Regions from separate parts of the Solibacillus sp. FSL W7-1436 genome, predicted to be linked through region 2. Evidence: riboswitches for the same ligand, from Rfam matches in the RefSeq annotation. Region 2 holds a riboswitch; each other region holds the start of a gene.
The links. Region 2 has a riboswitch for cobalamin ahead of MKX73_RS09825 (ABC transporter substrate-binding protein). Riboswitches for the same ligand answer to the same signal wherever they lie in the genome.

Region 1 (6,083 bases), 1.4 Mb from region 2:
TAATCGGTTTAGGATTAGCGGTAATTGCATGTGCTATTTGCTACCACAAGTATATTCCTTCTCAAAAGGTAGTCTTGAATGAGGGGGGGCAAAGTTCAATTAATCCAATTTTCCTTACTTCATCAGCAGTAGCGTTTGGGATTGTTGTAACAACAGCACCGGGCTTTAAATTTATTTCTGATTTAATATTAGGTATTCCTGGTGACCCGCTTGTTAGCTTATCGGTTGCGGCCGGTGCACTATCAGGAATTACAGGATCATCATCAGGAGCATTAGGTATTGTAATGGAAGTGTTTGCGAAAACTTATTTAGCGATGGGTGTGAGCCCTGAAGCAATGCACCGTGTAGGGGCAATTGCATCTTCCGCATTAACGATTATGCCGCACACTGGTGTTGTTTTATCATTGTTGGCACTTACAGGATTAACGCACAAAAACAGTTTCAAGTACCAGTTCATTAGTATGACATTTGCAAACATATTTGCTCTGATAGCGGTAATTATTGCAGCTATTTTAATCTATTAAATTTTATATTTACGAATTTTATCTAAAGGCGCTATTCAATTAGCCTCAATAAAAACGGATCTGGAAATGAGTGTTTTCCAGATCTGTTTTTTTGATTATAGAACGACTGCAGATAAGAGGATGGCATTTTATAAGGGGAGACAGCGATTGCCTTTCCCCTTTTAGTATGAACAACTGCTACCTAGACTTAGGGGAATATGTTAGCATAGTAAAATAATGGCTATACAGATTACAGGAGGTTTGTTATGAATCAAGTAAAATCGAAGGTAATTTCTATTAGATTTGGTTTCATCATATCTCTAATGATATGTGCAGGTTTTTTACTTAGAAATATACAGCTTATTATGAATGAGCCGTCAGTCGCTGCTAAATGGTTAGCTGGAATTTCTTTTATCCTGTTTTCGTTTTTGTTCATCGTCTCGTTATGGGCGACAATCAAACATTTTAAAGGAAAAGATACTTTGGAACATCATACATAAACAATTTTTCAAGAAGGGGGATTGTGATGATTGGATATATTTTAACAGGGCTTTTGTTAATCTTTACGAGTAGGAAATTTTATAAATATAGGGCGAATTTTAAACAACTTTCAAAAAAAGAATGGCTACAATTTGGTGCATCTTTTTTACTGGCATGGGCTGGAGCTGTTTTCATCATTATAGGGGGTTCCAATATAACGGATATGATTGAAATCGCATGGTTAAAGAACCTTTTGGAAATTGGATTGATTTTGATTGGATTGGCTTTCGCAGGAATCATTATGAGTAAAGTCTTGCCGAAAAAAATCAAGGAGATTTATTCGTGAGATTAGTGAAACGAGGAATTGAAAATGGATGATATGATGGGGTTTTCAGTAGTTGGAATTATAATTGCTTGTTTAATTTATGCTTTAATTAAACAAGTTATAGAGACAAAGCACAGCGGTAGCGGCGTGGGCAGTCGGATGATTCGTAAACAATTAGTAAGAAAAAATATAGTGATGACAATTGCGTTACTTGGGATTCTAGTATTTTACACGTTAAATATTGTGAGCGTGATCGCTTCCTTTATCCCGGTATCAAACAGCTTGACTGTACTCGGGACTTGGTTGAGTTTTGTTGTATATTTTTATGCAAGGATAGTAATGAAACCAAAGCAGGTTGATCACAGTAGGAATTTATATAATTAAGCTTTTAGAGGTAGGGGAGTGCTGCGATGAGAGAACGCTTTTCAAATTTAGACGAAGATGATCGACTCGGAACATTTAAGGATGTCCTGAAATGGCAGCGATCAAAACAAAAGAAGATCGTTGATTACGAAGTACCGCAGTGTGAAGATAAGCAGGTTGCGTTTTTACAAAGTAACCGCTCGGAGCAAACTGTTACGTGGATTGGCCACTCGACATTTTTAATTCAAAAAGAAGGGCTTAATATTTTAACGGATCCGGTTTGGGCAAATTGGATGGGCGTGGCGAAACGGTTAACGAAGCCGGGTTTGCAGTTAGATGAGCTGCCGGATATTGATATCGTACTTATCTCGCATGCGCATTACGATCACCTGCACGTACCGACGTTAAAGGCATTGAAAAAACGAAACCCGGATTTATTATTTCTCATTCCGGAAGGGCTCGGTTATTTGATGAAGCGTCATAAGCTACGCAACTTTACCGAGCTATCATGGTATGACAAGCATGAGGCAGGGACGCTTGAAATTCATTTCGTTCCCGCGAAGCATTGGACAAGACGCATGCCGTGGGACACGAATACATCGCATTGGGGCGGCTTCGTATTGCAAACGGCATCGGATGCGCAAAGTATTTATTATGCCGGAGATAGCGGGTATTTTAGAGGCTTCAAAGAAATCGGCGAACGCTTCAATATCTATACAGCATTAATGCCGATCGGTGCATACGAGCCGGAATGGTTTATGCATGCCTCTCACGTGACACCGGAAGAAGCGATCCAGGCGTTCTGTGATGTCGGGGCAAAAGTGTTTATTCCAATGCATTACGGTGCGTATATGCTGGCGGACGATACACCGAAAGAAGCGATTGACCGGCTGCATGTTCATTGGCAGCGAGCGAGTTTAGAAGATGTGGAGTTGAAAATGTTGACGATTGGGGAGACGTATAAATAGACCCCTTGACGAAAAAACAGGTTCAAAGTAAAGTAATGTTAAATTCATCAAGCATTAGGTGCCCGTTAAGGGAGAATAGGGAATAAAGTGAAAAGCTTTAGCGTAATCCCAACACTGTATGGAGGAGTTTCATAGCAAAACCCACTGGATGTCAATCTGGGAAGGAGCTAGGAAACTGTGAATCTGAGCCAGGAGACCTGCCTAATATGCTTACTGTTTATAGACACTGGATATGTCTGTAGTTTATTTGTGTTCGAATAAACTGCAGGCTATTTTTATTGTCAAAATTCATATTAATGGGGGAAACGAAACATGAAATTACTACAGCAGACACTTGAACAAATTCAGGAAATCGACCGACAAATGGAAGCAGCCGCACGACAGTACATAGACTCTTTAGCCAAACCGCCGCAAAGTTTAGGAAAGCTCGAATCATTGGCAATGCAGATCGCCACAATTACCGGGGAGCTTGCGCCGAAAATCGATCACAAAGCGATGATCGTCATGGCAGCGGACCACGGTGTGTATGAGGAAGGGGTAACACCGAACCCGCAAAGTACAACGGTTTTCCAAACACTATCGTTTCCGAAAGGGACGACAGGGATGTGTACGATTGCCAAAGTTACGAATGCACAAGTCATCCCGGTGGATATCGGTGTAAAAGAAGACTTGCCTCAAGATGCCGGGGTCATCATTAAAAAGGTGAAATACGGGACAGACAATATGGCAAAAGGACCTGCGATGACGCGTGAAGAAGCGATCCGAGCGATTGAAGTCGGGATTGAAGTCGCAACAGAAGCCATTCAAAGCGGTGTCAATCTAATCGGTACAGGGGAAATGGGCATTGGAAATACGACACCGAGTGCTGCGGTGCTTTCGGTACTTCACGACTGTGATCCGCTGGAAGTAACGGGTTTTGGAGCTGGTGTCGGGGCTGGCGGCATCGAATATAAAGCCGAAGTTATCCGAAAAGCGATTGCATTGAATAAGCCGAATGCGGATGACCCGATTGATGTTGTGGCAAAAGTAGGCGGGCTGGAGATTTGCGGGATGGCGGGAATTTTCCTTGCAGCTGCAGCGAATCGTGTGCCGGTCGTAGTTGATGGGTATATTTCAACAGTTTCGGCATTGATCGCCTATAAATTGAATCCGAATGTGAAAGCGTATTTGATTCCATCGCATTTATCGGAAGAGCCGGGCGCAAAAATCGCGGCCGAACTTTTAGGACTGGAACCGATGCTGCATATGAATATGCGGCTTGGGGAAGGATCTGGTGCTGCACTGGCGTTCCCGATTCTTGATGCGGCGTGTTCGATGATTACGAATATGGTCACACTGGAAGAAGCGGCAGCGCTTATAGTAGCGAAGTAGAGAAGTTATTCAAAAAGTAAAATTAATAAAATAAATTTTAAGAAACGGGCTACATTAAAAGTAATAACTACTTTTAGTGTAGCTTTTTTTATAAATAAAACGTTCCTGGAAAATAAGTGCAGTTTTTCAGTCTATTCCATTTGTTTTACCAGTAAATTATCTAATAAGCGGAACTCCCGTCTCATGTACAAAGCGGGGAGAACTCAAAAGAAAGCCCTATCCACTCCTCGTAAATGCAATGTGTGACCAAAACACTCAAAGTAATGAATAGAACTTGACTTAATTTTACAGAAAATTCAGTAAAAATCAAGCAATTGTCCTGTCAAATGCATGCCCTCTGTAATATCCTATATTAACTACATGTAAAAACATCTGTGAACTGTTAAAAATAGTTAAAAAAGTGCTTTTTTCATGGAACCTGGAATAAAGTAACCGTTAAATAGGGTAAGGAAAAGTAAGACCAATAAAGAGGAGAGGCGGGAGGGGCATTAAAGGGAACGGGGTGATCACTATTTCTCCGTATGTGAAAGGTCGTTTTTGAATATATTCGAAAAGGATGAAGATAATATGAATCAAATTTTTAAAAAAGATGAGTTTATTATTATTCCTTTTTATAAAGGGCGAAAGCAGGAGTATATGGTCGTCAATACGAAGAAGGAATTTAAAAATGGACATACGCACTTAAAATCATTTAAGATGGCCAAGTATTTGATCAATCTTGCGCGATGCCAAAAAATTAATTCCGGGTTAAGACCATATTTATTAACAAGCCTCACGAGAATATCAGCAGATCGTGAATATATTCAGAAATTGGAAGAGCTTCTGGCCGTAAAAAGAAGTAAAGGATCCAAAGCCTCTTATTATAATAAAGCAATCTAATTTGTATCGAAATATGGACAATAAAAATATAGACCGCTTTTTCAAGAAATTGAAAGAGCGGTTTTTTGCATGGAAATTTATTTGGGTGAAGCTCATCACCTGAGAGCTTTTCATAGATGGTTAAATCATTTTTAATAACGCTTCTTCACCAATCATACCTTCTTCAATACCGCGTGCTCTCGCTTCGTATGTGACGGATTCCAGTGGAGCTTTCAGTAAGTCATCGATCGTTCGAACACCAACTGCACGGCCTGCAATGATTTTGCGATCGGCCAACTTTTCGTTTAACAGTCCAACATCGAGGGCCCCACACATAATGTACCCATGCTCATTCGAAATTGTCAGCAACGTTGTCTTAGGCAAATTAACCGTTACAGCAGTAAATAAATGACCTTGAAGATCAATCGTTTCCGTATAGACGATAACCTTCTCCCCCTTTCATATAAATCATATGAAAAAATTCAAAAATGGTACTTGTTTTCAGGGAAATTATCGTTGTCTTTAAAATTTTTATAATAAACATTTCTAACTAACTTATAATCCCGCCACCTCTCCCATGTTAAACTAATAAAAAACACACTCAAAAGGAGGCTCGCCCATGATAGCCCGCCTAAAACAATCCTTAACAATCCGTCTTCTCATCACAATCAGCGGGATCGTTTTTACGATCTGTGTGCTGTTTTTGTTGTTGATCAATCATTATCTGGATGAATCGATACTTGAGGAGATGGGGGAAAAGGCGTTAACGAGTGCATACTTGATTGCCGAGCGGCCGGATATCACTGCTGCTTTTTCTGCGGAAGATCCGTCATCCGTTCTTCAGCCGATTGCAGAAAATATTCGAAAGCAGACCGGCGCGAGCTTTATCGTCATAGGGAATGAACAAGGGATTCGCTATACGCACCCGAACACTGAAAAGATTGGCCTGTCGATGGTCGGGGGGGATAATGATTCGGCGCTTATTAACAAAGAATCCATCGTTTCACTAACAACGGGTTCAATGGGTGAATCGATTCGCGGGAAAGTACCGGTTTTAATTGACGGCAATGTTGTCGGTGTTGTCTCGGTCGGATTTTTAACAAAAGATATACAGAGGACGATTGATACCGCCTTTTTCGGTTGGCTTCAAATCACACTCCTGCTCGCGGTTTTCGGGATTGTCTGTGGGGTGCTGTTATCGCTTTATGTAAAAGA
Region 2 (6,083 bases):
AAACAGAACGTGTACAAGTCCCATCTTCTTATCTTTTAATAGTTTAGACTGGCCAAATACTTTCTCAACGATATCTTCTATGCGTTCAGAAAATTTATGATTGAACTCTTCTTTACGACCAAGTTGAATATAGTCATAACGTGTTTTCAGCAAATATGCGAATAACCCCAGCGCATAAAGTAACACGGCGATGAATGCAATCCAGTTAATAATTAAAAATGTATTCATTGTTTTCCCCCCTGGAATACGAAGTTTTTACCCCTTTGTTTATCCAATTCACCCCGATAAACTATATAAATCTATAAACCCATTGTAGTTATGAATGAGCATTCAGTCAACAGATTTCGTCATTAATTCTGAAAATTAAATCTAAATATAAAAAATGCTAGTTAGACAATTTTTTTGTCTTAACTAGCATTTTTCGTTTATTTAAATACGTCTGCACTGCGAATATATTCGACATCCTGGACTGATAATCGGTGGTTTACGACACGTGCTGCAGCAAATAAATAATCCGATAATCGATTTAAATATTTCTGTACGACAGGTGAAACATCTTCAATTTCTTTCATTAAAGAAACAGTTTCCCGTTCTGCACGGCGGGCAACAGTGCGGGCGATATGCAGAGTAGCAGCTGCAGGCGCCCCACCCGGTAAGATGAAACGTTTTAATGGCGGTGCTTCTTCGGAAAGCGCATCAATACGGTTTTCCAAAACAGTGATCGGTTCTTCGGCAAGTTTGTAATGGCGTTCTTTCATTACATTTGCCAAGTCTCCTCCTCCATCAAACAATTCATGCTGAATCGCAGTTAAATCTTCAATCAGATCCTTGAACTTTTCCTGGTCCAGTTCACTGACAGCTTTACCGATAAATGAATTCAGCTCATCAATTGTGCCGTATGCTTCAACACGCAGATGGTCTTTATCGACACGTCCTCCAATAATGCTCGTTTTCCCTTTATCGCCTGACTTTGTATATAATTTCATCAATAATCACCCTTTCCACTTAATATTACTTCTAGGTTTTTTTAAAATTCCCTTTAGGTATAATGGCTTTCTTTAACGGAAGTATTATTCTTCGAAGACAGTTTACTTATTATAATGGAGTTTATATTTTTTAATTGCCTCTATTGTAACTTCGAAAACAGCCCGTCCGATCAGTTTGCCGATTTCCGTGATAGGTCCGGCATATGTCATTTCTTCCCCTTGTTGGGTAGCAGCGATCAATAGACTGTCGGTTGCGGTACTTGTTGCAATTGTATTTGTCACTGAATCTTTTATTTGCTGATCTGCCATTGCTTTCGTTTTTGCTTCTGTAGCCGTAATCATCGCCTGAATAAATGCTTCATCTGTCAGTTTCCCATTAATGATGACCCATGTATTAATCGTACCAACATGTGGCTCATCTTCCCGCAAATATGTTTTGGTAACGTCGACACTGTTTCCTACCCCTGCTGTTACCATGACAAGAATTTCTGTATTATTTTTCGAGAAACGCCGAATTACTGCGCAGCTTGTTTCGACTGCCGTCAGCATAACTACTGTATTTGTTGGAGAAAACTTACGCTCTATTAAAAATTGCTCCGTTTCCTCCTTCACATTATAAATATCGTATTCTGGCGCAATGGAACGATTGAGCAATGTGTCATACCAGCCTATGCCGGCATTATGCACAGCAGAAGAAATTACTTTGAGCGGTGCCTGAGCCTGATATTCGATATAGTCTTCCGTTATTTGAAACTGGTCCATCCGGATTGTCGCAGCTTTTCGTACCATTTCGTTCGTTGGCAGCATTGTAATTTGCGGTTTAGGCAGTTCCGGGTGAGGATATGTCGCAATTCTAGCCTGATACACATCGGCAATCTGTTCTTGCAACACAACTTCATGAGGCTCACCGAACGCCCGTACTTTACCACTTTCCAACAGTAGGAGCTCATCACAGTAAAGGGATGCCAAGTTAATATCATGGAAAATCGAGACAACTGTCAGTCCCTGTACCTCAACTTGCATCCGGATCATATCCAGAATCTGCTTTTGATGGGCGATATCCAAATGGTTTGTCGGTTCATCCAATAGAAGCAGTTCTGAATTTTGTGCAAGTGCCTGGGCAATAAATACCCGTTGCTGCTCGCCTCCCGATAAAAACTCCAAGTACTGATTTTTATAGTGTGACACACCCGTACTTTCCATTGCCCGCTGAACAGTCTTTTCATCTTCTTCGGTCCAGGAAGAAAAGAAGCCGCTTTGATGTGGGTAACGACCTAACGAAACCGCATCATATACACTGTTCGTAAATGCACTTGCATTTAATTGAGGCAGAACGGCCATCTTTTTCGCCAATTGCTTGTTATCATAACTTTTAAGCGGTTTTGCTTCGATGAAAATTTCACCTGTTTCAGGCTTCAGCACACCACTGATCATTTTCAGTAATGTCGATTTCCCGCTGCCGTTCGGACCAAGAATCCCTAGTATTCTACCTTTTTCCACGTGAAACGTCATATTTTTTATTATCGTTTTCCCGCCATAACCACCTGATAAATTATTTACTTTTAACATTATGCAACAACCTTTCTACGTTGCTTGAAGAAAATATAGGCAAAGACAGGCGCGCCAATAAAGGAAGTAATAACACCAATCGGCAGTTCAATAGGGGCAATAATTGTACGCGATACTAAGTCACAAATGACGAGCAGGCTTGCCCCGTTCAAGAACGACAATGTCAATAAATGTCGATGATCTGCTCCGATCAGCAGGCGAATCATATGCGGAACAACTAACCCTACAAACCCGATTGTACCCGATGCTGCAACAGCTGCTCCTGTTAAAATGGAACCGCCCGCCAAAATCATATACTTGCTGCGCTCTACATTTACACCTAAATACTTGGCGCGCTCTTCCCCATAAATCATCGCATTCAGTTCACGGCGAGTGAGCCAAATAATTGCCGTACCGATCACCATAAATGGCAGCACCATCTGGACATATGGCCAACCTCGCATCGACACACTTCCAAGGAGCCAGCCGATAATTTCTCTTAGCTGTTCACCAGTAAGTGCGACCATTAAGGAGATGCAGGACCCTAAAAATGAGCTGAAAATAATCCCCGTCAAAATCAGTGTCTCCATTTTCATCGAGCGGTCAACAAGTCGGGCAAATGTCAGGACGATAATCATCGTACATGCAGCTCCGGCCATACTGAATACAGGCAATGTGAAGACACCGAGCACCGGTATTGAAATTCCTAAAAAGATTGTCATGACCGCACCTACCGAGGCTCCTGATGAAATACCCAGCGTATACGGATCAGCCAAAGGGTTTTTAAGTAACCCCTGAAATGCTGCTCCGGCTATCGCCAAGGATGCCCCGATTAATGCAGCTAAAATGACACGGGGCATTCGGATTTTCCACAAAATACTGTATGCAACCGGATCAGTCGTTTTATCCCATAAAGTTGAGAAAGGAATATCTACTGATCCGAATGAAATGCCGATCCATATACTGCTTAAAAGTAATCCAATCGATAGTACATAGGCGATTGAATATTTTCTATTCATTAAATACCTCTGGATAAATCGCTGCACCTATTGATTCAATACCATCAACTATACGAGGACCTTGTCGACTTGTCGTATCGCCGTCTATTAATTTCACATTGCCGTTTTTCACTGCATCCATTTCGGCATATGCATCGTTTTTCTCGATTGCCGCCATGTCGCTTTCATACGTTACTAAAATAACATTCGGATTACTGTTTACAAATTGCTCTGAGCTGTACATCGGCCAGCCTAGTTCAGGAACAGCATTTTCTGCATTTAACACGTCCAGCATTTCACTGATGAATGTTTCTTCTCCTGCTGCATAAAGATCCGGATCTGTTCCAACAACGATGAACACCGACTTTTCTTCCAGGTCGGCTACTTTCACTTCAATTTCTTCAATTCCTTCTTTGATTGAGGCCACCATTTCTTTTGCTTGTTGCTCTTTATCTGTCAGCTGCCCGATTTGTTCGATCGTTTCATATGTTTCTTCAAATGTTTTCGCATCTTTTACAACAAATACGGGAATGCCTACTGATTCCAACTGTGCAATTGCCTGTTCATTGAAGCTGTACATTCCGGATTCATGTGCTAAAACTAAATCGGGTTGCAGGCCGATGATTTGTTCCAGATTGAACTCCATGCCGCCAACCGATTCCTTTGTTAATGCTTCTTCAGGATATGTATCATTGTCGTTCACAGCGATGATTTCATCGTTTAATCCTATGCCGAATAAAATTTCCGTGTTCGATGGAGCAAGTGTAATGATGCGCTCTGGCGCTTTTTCAAGCGTAATTTCTTTGTCCAAGGCATCTTTTAATGTAACCGGGAATTGTGCTGTTTCAGTTACCTCTTTGCTTTCATTTGCTGTTTGATTATCCGTTGCTTTTTCCGAATTACATGCAGTTAATGTTACTGTAAGTAATGCTGCGGAAGAAAGCAGTTGCCATTTTTTCAAAATAAATTTCCTCCTTAAATTTGAGAATTAGAAAGGTTCTATATTAACTGTCAGGGGAATATCAAATTGTTTCATACATGTCTCTATTATCCGTTGATTTCCATTACGGGCGGACGCTTTCCGCGGGCGCGGCTCGAGCCTGTAGTCTCTCCCTCGCGCTGTTCCCGCTGGAGTCTGCCGCCCTTCATTCCAATCAACTCCTGTTTAGTCAAAGAATGCTCCTATATCTTTGTATCCTATATAGTAAGCTGTATGAAATTGTTGAACCCCTAATAAATGACTATAGAACAAAAAAAGCTTCCCTACTAAAATGAAGGAAACTTTACGTATGCAAATAAAATTCAAAGAAAAAAGAATTTATCCGCCACATCCTATCCTCGTAGGTTTAATTTAGGGCATTATAAAGGCAGGTCTCCTGGCTTATGCATAACGTTGAAGAGCGCCTTCCCGAAATTTTTTCAGTGGCATGTTGCTTTCAACTAGCAATTACAGTGGCGGGACCGCATCGGATTTGAACCGATTTCCCTTTTACTCCTTACTCAATCCATCGAGTAAGAACCTTTATCGTCCATATAAAGTTAATAGCTCTATTATAGCGGATATTCAGAAAAAAGTATGCTTAAATTTCAGTTAATTCAACTTGATTTGTGTTAATCATGGATAAAAGAACGAATTATTCTTTTTCTTTCAAGTTTTTTTCAATTGCCGTTTCAGCTAAACGTTTAATTGTAATGTCATCCATTGGAGGATTGTGCAGACCTGCACGTACATCACGGTAATAGCGTTGAAGCGGGTTTGATCTTTGCAGGCTTTTTGCCCCAACTAAACGCATCGCATTATCTACAACCTCGATTGCTGTGTTTGTCACGACATGTTTTGCAATATTGATTTCATTAACTAATGTCGCCTTTTTAATCGGATCATTATAAAGCCCTGCAACACCGTAAATTGTAAAGCGTGCCTTCGTTAACGCCAAATCCATTTCTCCGATCAGTGTTTGCACGTTCGGCAACTGGGCAATTGTTCCTTGAATACTGTTCGGGGAATGACTATTCGCAAAGTCAACGGCGTAATCGCGTGCAGCCTGGGCAATCCCTAAATAAGTTGCCGGGATGAGCAGCAGCCAGCCATTCAGTTTAAAGCCGGTTGAATAGTTCGGGATCTCCACTAAGTTTGTATTATTAACACGGACATTATCAAGCACTAAATCATCGCTTCCCGTACCGCGCATTGACGCAACATCCCAAGTGTTTTCGACTTTTACCCCATCTGTCGTTTTCGGAACGAGGAAAAATCCTAACTGGGCCTCATCTTCAATCCATGCCGATACTAAAAAATAATCGAGGTCCGGTGCACCGCTCGTATAGTTTTTACGTCCATTAATTATATAGTCATCACCATCACGTTTTGCCAAAGTCCCCGGACGTCCGCCACGCACCGGGCTTCCCATCGCAAACTCGCTTACCGCCCGATTAACCGTAGCACCATTTGCAATTTCTTTGCCAAACCAGTCGAGCTTTTGTTCATCCCAGTAACGATTTTCGAAAATCTCGCCTACATTTTGAATTGTCCATGATACAGCCAGCCCCG
Region 3 (6,083 bases), 990 kb from region 2:
TTGTGAATGAAATTTGTTTATATACTGAGTTTTGGGTTCCGATTGAAAAGATTACCCAGTCTTATTGAAAATTAATGGTATATTGAAAAAGCTGGCTCCGGTTACTCACCGACGTCAGCTTGTTTTATCTTAATTACAATTTCGTCATTTTTAAATTATCATTTTCAATATTTGTTATAAATTGTATAAAGCAAGTTTCTGGATCATCGTCGAAGTTATCCTCTAATAGAAGCATGTTTTCCTGTGGTTCAGCCGATTGCTTTAAATCATTATTCATCTAAAACCTCCTCAATAGTAAGAATTTTTTTTAAAAGACTCATCAATTCTTTCATAGAGCGGGGGAGTGTTGTCTGTACTTGAATAAGTCCTTCTCTCAACATATTTTCATAGCATTGAACGAGCCAAGGCTTTTCAATATGTGCAGTTTCCAGCAGTTTTGTATCCATAAAAAGTGCATCTCTGTGCCCCGAATACAAAATCTGTCCTTTATGAAATACGATAAAGTATTCGGCCCATTCATAGATTAAATTGACTTGGTGTGTCGAATACAAAAACGTGCGCTCTTCATTTTGTAGTTCATTTAAATATTTTGTGAGTTGATTAGAAAAATAGAAATCTAAACTACTTGTAGGCTCGTCTAAAATATAAATGTTAGGATCCATTGCATAAACACCAGCGATCGTTACACGTTTTTTTTGCCCACCGCTTAAGAAGTGAATCGGACGTTCAGTTAGATCATACAGTTCCGTTAATTCAATCGCGTTTGACACATGACGCTCAATCTTTTCATATGGCCATTTTAAGTTAATGGGACCATATAAAATGTCTTGTTTTACCGTAGATGCAAATAACTGATTATCTGCTTCTTGAAAAATAAAGCCGACTTGCTCACGCAGGTGGATTAGTTGTTTTTTTCTATAATTTAAAGGCTCATTTAAAAAGCGAATCTCACCACTAGTAGGCTTTTCAAGTCCAATAAGTAATTTAAAAAAGGTTGATTTACCCGAACCGTTTTCACCTAGTATCGCGACTTTTTTCCCCTTTGGAATCGATAATGAAATGTCTTTTAATGCTTCGGTACCATCGCTGTATCGAAAAGATACATGATCAAAAGTAAAATAGCTTTCTATCATAATAAACTCCTTATAGTACAAGTATGGCGAAACTCATCAAAGTAAAAATCAGTGCCATGCCTGTAAATTTTAAGTCCCAGGTTTTTGTCGTTGTGAAATGCTGTGGGAGAATAAATTGCTCAATATTCCGTGCAACCATTGCATCTGACAAGGCTTGATAGCGGAAAAAAATTGTCCGAAATAGTGCACTAATCAGTAGGCTTAATGATTGAAAACTTTTTTTATATGAACGATAGCCTAAACGAGCATGCTGTGCAGTATAAAGCTGCATAACAGTCTGCAAAAATAAAAAAATAAAGCGATACATCAGTTCGATTAATTCGATCACAATAGTAGGCACTTTTAATCGTGCAAGTACCGGACTGATTTCAAATATTGGTGTAGTTAAAATTAAGAAATACAAGCAGCTTGTTGCACTGACGGCAGTACAAAAGATAGTGATGGCCCGTAGTATATCGCTCGGTAAAATAAAGAACTGCAACGTAAAAAGTGAACTTTGCCATAATGCCGCAGCTGGAATCGGCTGTGTAAAAGTGATGGATAAGACAATGGCGAGCATACCTGCTAAAACAAAGCCGATTGGTGCAAATAGTAATGTAATATATATTTTCATTGGGATTTTTGCGTAAAATATAATGACACCGCTCATGAAGAGCAGTGTCCAAATGGAAAAACTGTTATTTCGTAAAAATGTGACAAGTAATAAAGTAATTAAGCCAAACGTCATTTTTTGGCTGGCTGCAACCTTTAATAATGCATTATGACTGGCAATAAAATCAATGTTTAGCATGGTCTTTTGTATGTTTCCCGCGCATGTAGCCAATAAAGTAACCGATAATTAACGCACCTATCACACCTTGTAGAACAAATAATAGACTTTCGATTTCTCCGCTTGGTGGCTCCCAAATAGCGCTAAACCAAGGTTCATAATCTGTTGCGATCTCGGTAATGGCTACTTCTGCCTCCCCATCGGCACCGCCAAATTCTGCATCCTGTAAAAATAGTAATGGTAATATTGCTAAAACAATCACACCTGTGAGTAAAAGTAAATTTTTCTTAAACATGTTAGCTCTCCTTTGCCTTTAAAATCCGTAGTTGAACTAATTCTCTCATATTATATTTTTGCAGGAAGTTCATAATCATAACCGTTAATAACCCTTCACTAATTGCGAGCGGAATTTGTGTTAGTGCAAAGATGCCCGCAAATTTCTGGAATGATCCTAAAATACCGCCTGCTTCAGAAGGGAAGGCTAATGCCAACTGAACAGATGTCATTACATATGTACCTAAATCACCAAGCATTGCCGCTAAAAATACAGCTACACTAAAGGATAACCCCCATTTTGTCGCGAGTTTGAAAACACCAACAGCAATAAAAGGACCCACAATGGCCATTGAGAAAATATTCGCACCTAATGTTGTAAGTCCACCATGTGCAAGTAGAACGGATTGGAATAATAGGACGATTGAACCTAAGACGCTCATCACAAACGGTCCGAATAAAATTGAACCTAAACCAACACCTGTGGGATGAGAACAGCTGCCTGTAACCGATGGAATTTTTAAAGCAGACAATACGAATGTAAAAGCACCTGAAAGCGCGAGTAGTAGCTTGCTTTCCGGATTTTCTTTTACGACTAGACGAATTACTTGTAGGCCCTTTACCAGGAACGGTAAACATAGAGCAAACCAGAATAGTGCCCATCCGATTGGTAAAAATCCTTCCATAATGTGCATGGCGTATGCTTGTTTCGGTATAAATAACAGAACGATACCGAAGTAAGCAAGTTTTGGTAATAATTGTTTCATGTTTTTTACTCCTTTTTCTTTTTGATGAAAAAAGTGCACAAAAAAATACACTTTTCAGAGTAAAAGTGCATTACAAAAAACAAGCGTCAAGCGCTTATTTTCACGCACCTATCCTCGTAGGTCTGAATCAGTCATTTTTGGCAGGTATCCTGACTCCTCTTCAATGTATTACAAGCCTTCCCACAAAAAATGCAGTGGCGTGTTATGCAATACTCCGAGTTACAGTTGCGGGACAGTACCGGAATCGCACCGGTTTCCCTATTAAGCTTAAAAAGCACCAAAAATCATTCAATTGTCACCATGTTGGAAATATTATCACTTGTTTTTTGGATTGTCACGATATTTTTTTGAATACTTCGTCTATTCGGTTTTGGATGTAAACATTGTAGATAAATTAATTCTCGCTTGTGTGTGGATATTTCTGGAATATTGTATAATCCTTTTGAATGGTTCAACGTATAAAGAATTACTAGATGGGGGAACAAGAGACTATTCCTATCAACTGAAAAATTGCTAATTGAGATAGTGTAATTGGATAAAAAATGAATAATTAATAATCGACAAACTTTGATTAGTTAACTAGTAAATTTATGTACGAACCACTTAATTCACAAATTATAACCGCTTCATTTATGCTGAAAAAGATTAATGAGGTAATAATTACCCTATCATTTTTTATTTGACTATGTTATTTTTAATTTTATAATAATTTAATAATTTGCAATTTGAATAAGTGCTTACAGATTTTTGTAAGGTAAAAGGGAAATTAGTGAAAGACTAATGCAGCCCCCGCTACTGTAATAGCTGATGAAATCACAATGAATCACTGTCGTAATGATGGGAAGATGTGAAAGTAAAAGGAAGCTTAAGCCAGGAAACCTGCTTATTCGAACGATACTTACTTTTCGGAGGGAGAAGTATAGGCGAAACAAGTAATTGTTTTTGTGTTTTTCTATACTTTCTTAAGTATTAATTTCACATGCCCGTACCTCTTTCTGACGAGAGGTACGGGCATTTTTTATTTTTTAAATGGAGGGTGTTAACATGCAAAAAGGAAAAATCTTTGTTGTAGGGTTTGGTCCTGGAGATCGGGAGCATATAACAAAACGCGCAGTCGATGCTCTACAGCAAAGTGACCATATTATGGGCTATAAGACGTATGTGGAACTGATCGAGCATTTAGTGACGGCGAAAACCATTGTCAGTACAGGAATGACAGAGGAAGTATCACGTGCCCAGGAAGCTGTAAAACAGGCTGAAGCCGGTCATATAGTTGCTGTTATTTCCAGTGGGGATGCGGGTGTATACGGAATGGCAGGGCTCGTATACGAAGTATTAATCGAAAAGGGCTGGACTGCAAAAGAAGGCATTGAAGTGGAAGTAGTTCCGGGAATATCTGCGATTAACTCCTGTGCAAGTTTACTAGGCGCTCCTGTTATGCATGATTCTTGCACAATTAGTTTAAGTGACCACTTAACACCGTGGACGGTCATCGAAAAACGGATTGAGGCAGCTGCAATGGCAGACTTTGTCGTTGCGTTCTACAATCCGAAATCCGGCAGACGCACAAGACAAATTGTTGAAGCACAGCGTATTTTGCTGAAGTATCGTTCTCCTGATACACCTGTTGGACTAGTAAAAGCTGCTTACCGGGATACACAGGATATTGTGTTAACAACATTGGCAGAGATGCTGGAACATGATATCGGAATGCTGACAACGGTCGTCGTGGGGAACTCTTCAACATTTTACTATGACAATAAAATCATTACACCGCGCGGCTATCAGCGAAAATATACATTAGGTGATGAAAAACAGCTGTTAAAACCGCACCAGCGATTGAAAAAAGAAGCGGAACCATGGGCATTGGATCAGGAAACGGGTGAATCGAAGACCGGGTATGAAAAAATTGTAGCAATCGAGAAAAAAACAGTTGAACCAGCAGCGGATATTAAAGCAAATGCATTACAGCTGGCAAATGAAGCACTAACGCTCGTACATAAAGAAACATCTGCTGTAAAAGTTGAAGAAAACCCTTTTTTAGTGCAGCAACAGGTGGAATCCATCTTTGAGTTTGCTGTATCACCGGGTGTTGCCAATAAAATGATTACACCCCATCAAATGATTACATTGGCAGAGGTTGTCGGAGAAAGAGGTACGATGGAGTATACGCCTGACCACCGTCTTGTACTGAAGGTACCGACCGATTCGCCTGAAAAACTGGTCAAAACAGTGGAACAAACAGGTTTACTCGTTCAACCGGTCGGTGACGTAGTAATCGTCAAGGCGTGTGATTTCTGTTACGGGGAAAAAGCGGAATCCATTCCATATGCCGAACAGATCATGGAAACGCTCGGTGGCATTAAAATGCCGAAAGAGCTGCACGTCGGTTTTAATGGATGTGGTATGGCATGTTATCGCGCGGTTTTTGATGATATCGGTATTGTATACCGCAAGAAAAAGTTCGATTTGTTTATCGGTTCCAAGCCAGTAGGACGAACAGCTCATGCCGCACAACCTGTTTTAGAAGGAATCGATCCGGAAAAACTGATTCCTTTACTAACAGACATTGTTGCGGACTATAAAGAACATGCGCATCCGAATGAACGTTTCTTCAAATATTTCAAACGTGTGAAGAAAATACTGAATTTCAATTATGTCGACATGTCATGCAAAATTAAAGTGGAAGAAGCCCCTTGTGGAGATTAGGTGAACTGATGATTTTATTTCTAGCAGGAACAAGTGATGCAAGAGAGCTGGCGGTTCAGTTAATGAAAGCTGGCTATGATTTGGTAGCGACTGTTGTTACGGATTCTGCTGCTGCAAGTCTACAGGAAGCGAAAGTTCCGTATCATGTCGGCCGTTTAAATGAGCAGCAAATGAAGGAACTGATCGAAGAACGACACGTAACAACGGTTGTGGATGCAAGTCATCCGTATGCAGAAGAGGCTTCAAAAACAGCGATGGCTGCTGCAGATTTAACGGGTATTCCCTATATCCGATATGAACGTCCTCAGCAGAGCTATGTAAATCCGCTCGTGACGGAAGTGGAAACATATAAAGAAGCGGCAATTGTTGCATCCGCACATTCAGGAACAGTTATGTTGACGACAGGCAGTAAAACGCTTGCCGTTTTTACAG

Region 1: it holds a riboswitch for cobalamin, as region 2 does, so the genes downstream of both, cobT (nicotinate-nucleotide--dimethylbenzimidazole phosphoribosyltransferase) here and MKX73_RS09825 (ABC transporter substrate-binding protein) in region 2, are expected to answer to the same signal.
Region 3: it holds a riboswitch for cobalamin, as region 2 does, so the genes downstream of both, MKX73_RS14480 (energy-coupling factor ABC transporter permease) here and MKX73_RS09825 (ABC transporter substrate-binding protein) in region 2, are expected to answer to the same signal.

The regions. Positions count from the first base shown of each region.
Region 1 is NZ_JBBOWV010000001.1:555,713-561,795, reverse strand. It holds gene MKX73_RS02825 (GntP family permease) at 1-524, shown strand, start outside; gene MKX73_RS02820 (hypothetical protein) at 770-1,003, shown strand; gene MKX73_RS02815 (hypothetical protein) at 1,030-1,329, shown strand; gene MKX73_RS02810 (4-aminobutyrate aminotransferase) at 1,354-1,692, shown strand; gene MKX73_RS02805 (MBL fold metallo-hydrolase) at 1,719-2,639, shown strand; cobalamin riboswitch at 2,681-2,858, shown strand; gene cobT (nicotinate-nucleotide--dimethylbenzimidazole phosphoribosyltransferase) at 2,952-4,010, shown strand; gene MKX73_RS02795 (hypothetical protein) at 4,578-4,889, shown strand; gene MKX73_RS02790 (YunC family protein) at 5,010-5,312, opposite strand; gene MKX73_RS02785 (ATP-binding protein) at 5,488-6,083, shown strand, end outside.
Region 2 is NZ_JBBOWV010000001.1:1,959,374-1,965,456, reverse strand. It holds gene MKX73_RS09845 ((Fe-S)-binding protein) at 1-228, opposite strand, end outside; gene MKX73_RS09840 (cob(I)yrinic acid a,c-diamide adenosyltransferase) at 426-986, opposite strand; gene MKX73_RS09835 (adenosylcobinamide amidohydrolase) at 1,089-2,555, opposite strand; gene MKX73_RS09830 (FecCD family ABC transporter permease) at 2,555-3,553, opposite strand; gene MKX73_RS09825 (ABC transporter substrate-binding protein) at 3,546-4,493, opposite strand; cobalamin riboswitch at 4,882-5,071, opposite strand; gene MKX73_RS09820 (acyl-CoA dehydrogenase family protein) at 5,167-6,083, opposite strand, start outside.
Region 3 is NZ_JBBOWV010000001.1:2,952,175-2,958,257, forward strand. It holds gene MKX73_RS14460 (hypothetical protein) at 134-277, opposite strand; gene MKX73_RS14465 (energy-coupling factor ABC transporter ATP-binding protein) at 270-1,133, opposite strand; gene cbiQ (cobalt ECF transporter T component CbiQ) at 1,144-1,923, opposite strand; gene MKX73_RS14475 (energy-coupling factor ABC transporter substrate-binding protein) at 1,910-2,197, opposite strand; gene MKX73_RS14480 (energy-coupling factor ABC transporter permease) at 2,199-2,942, opposite strand; cobalamin riboswitch at 3,065-3,239, opposite strand; cobalamin riboswitch at 3,657-3,843, shown strand; gene cobJ (precorrin-3B C(17)-methyltransferase) at 3,987-5,651, shown strand; gene cobK (precorrin-6A reductase) at 5,660-6,083, shown strand, end outside.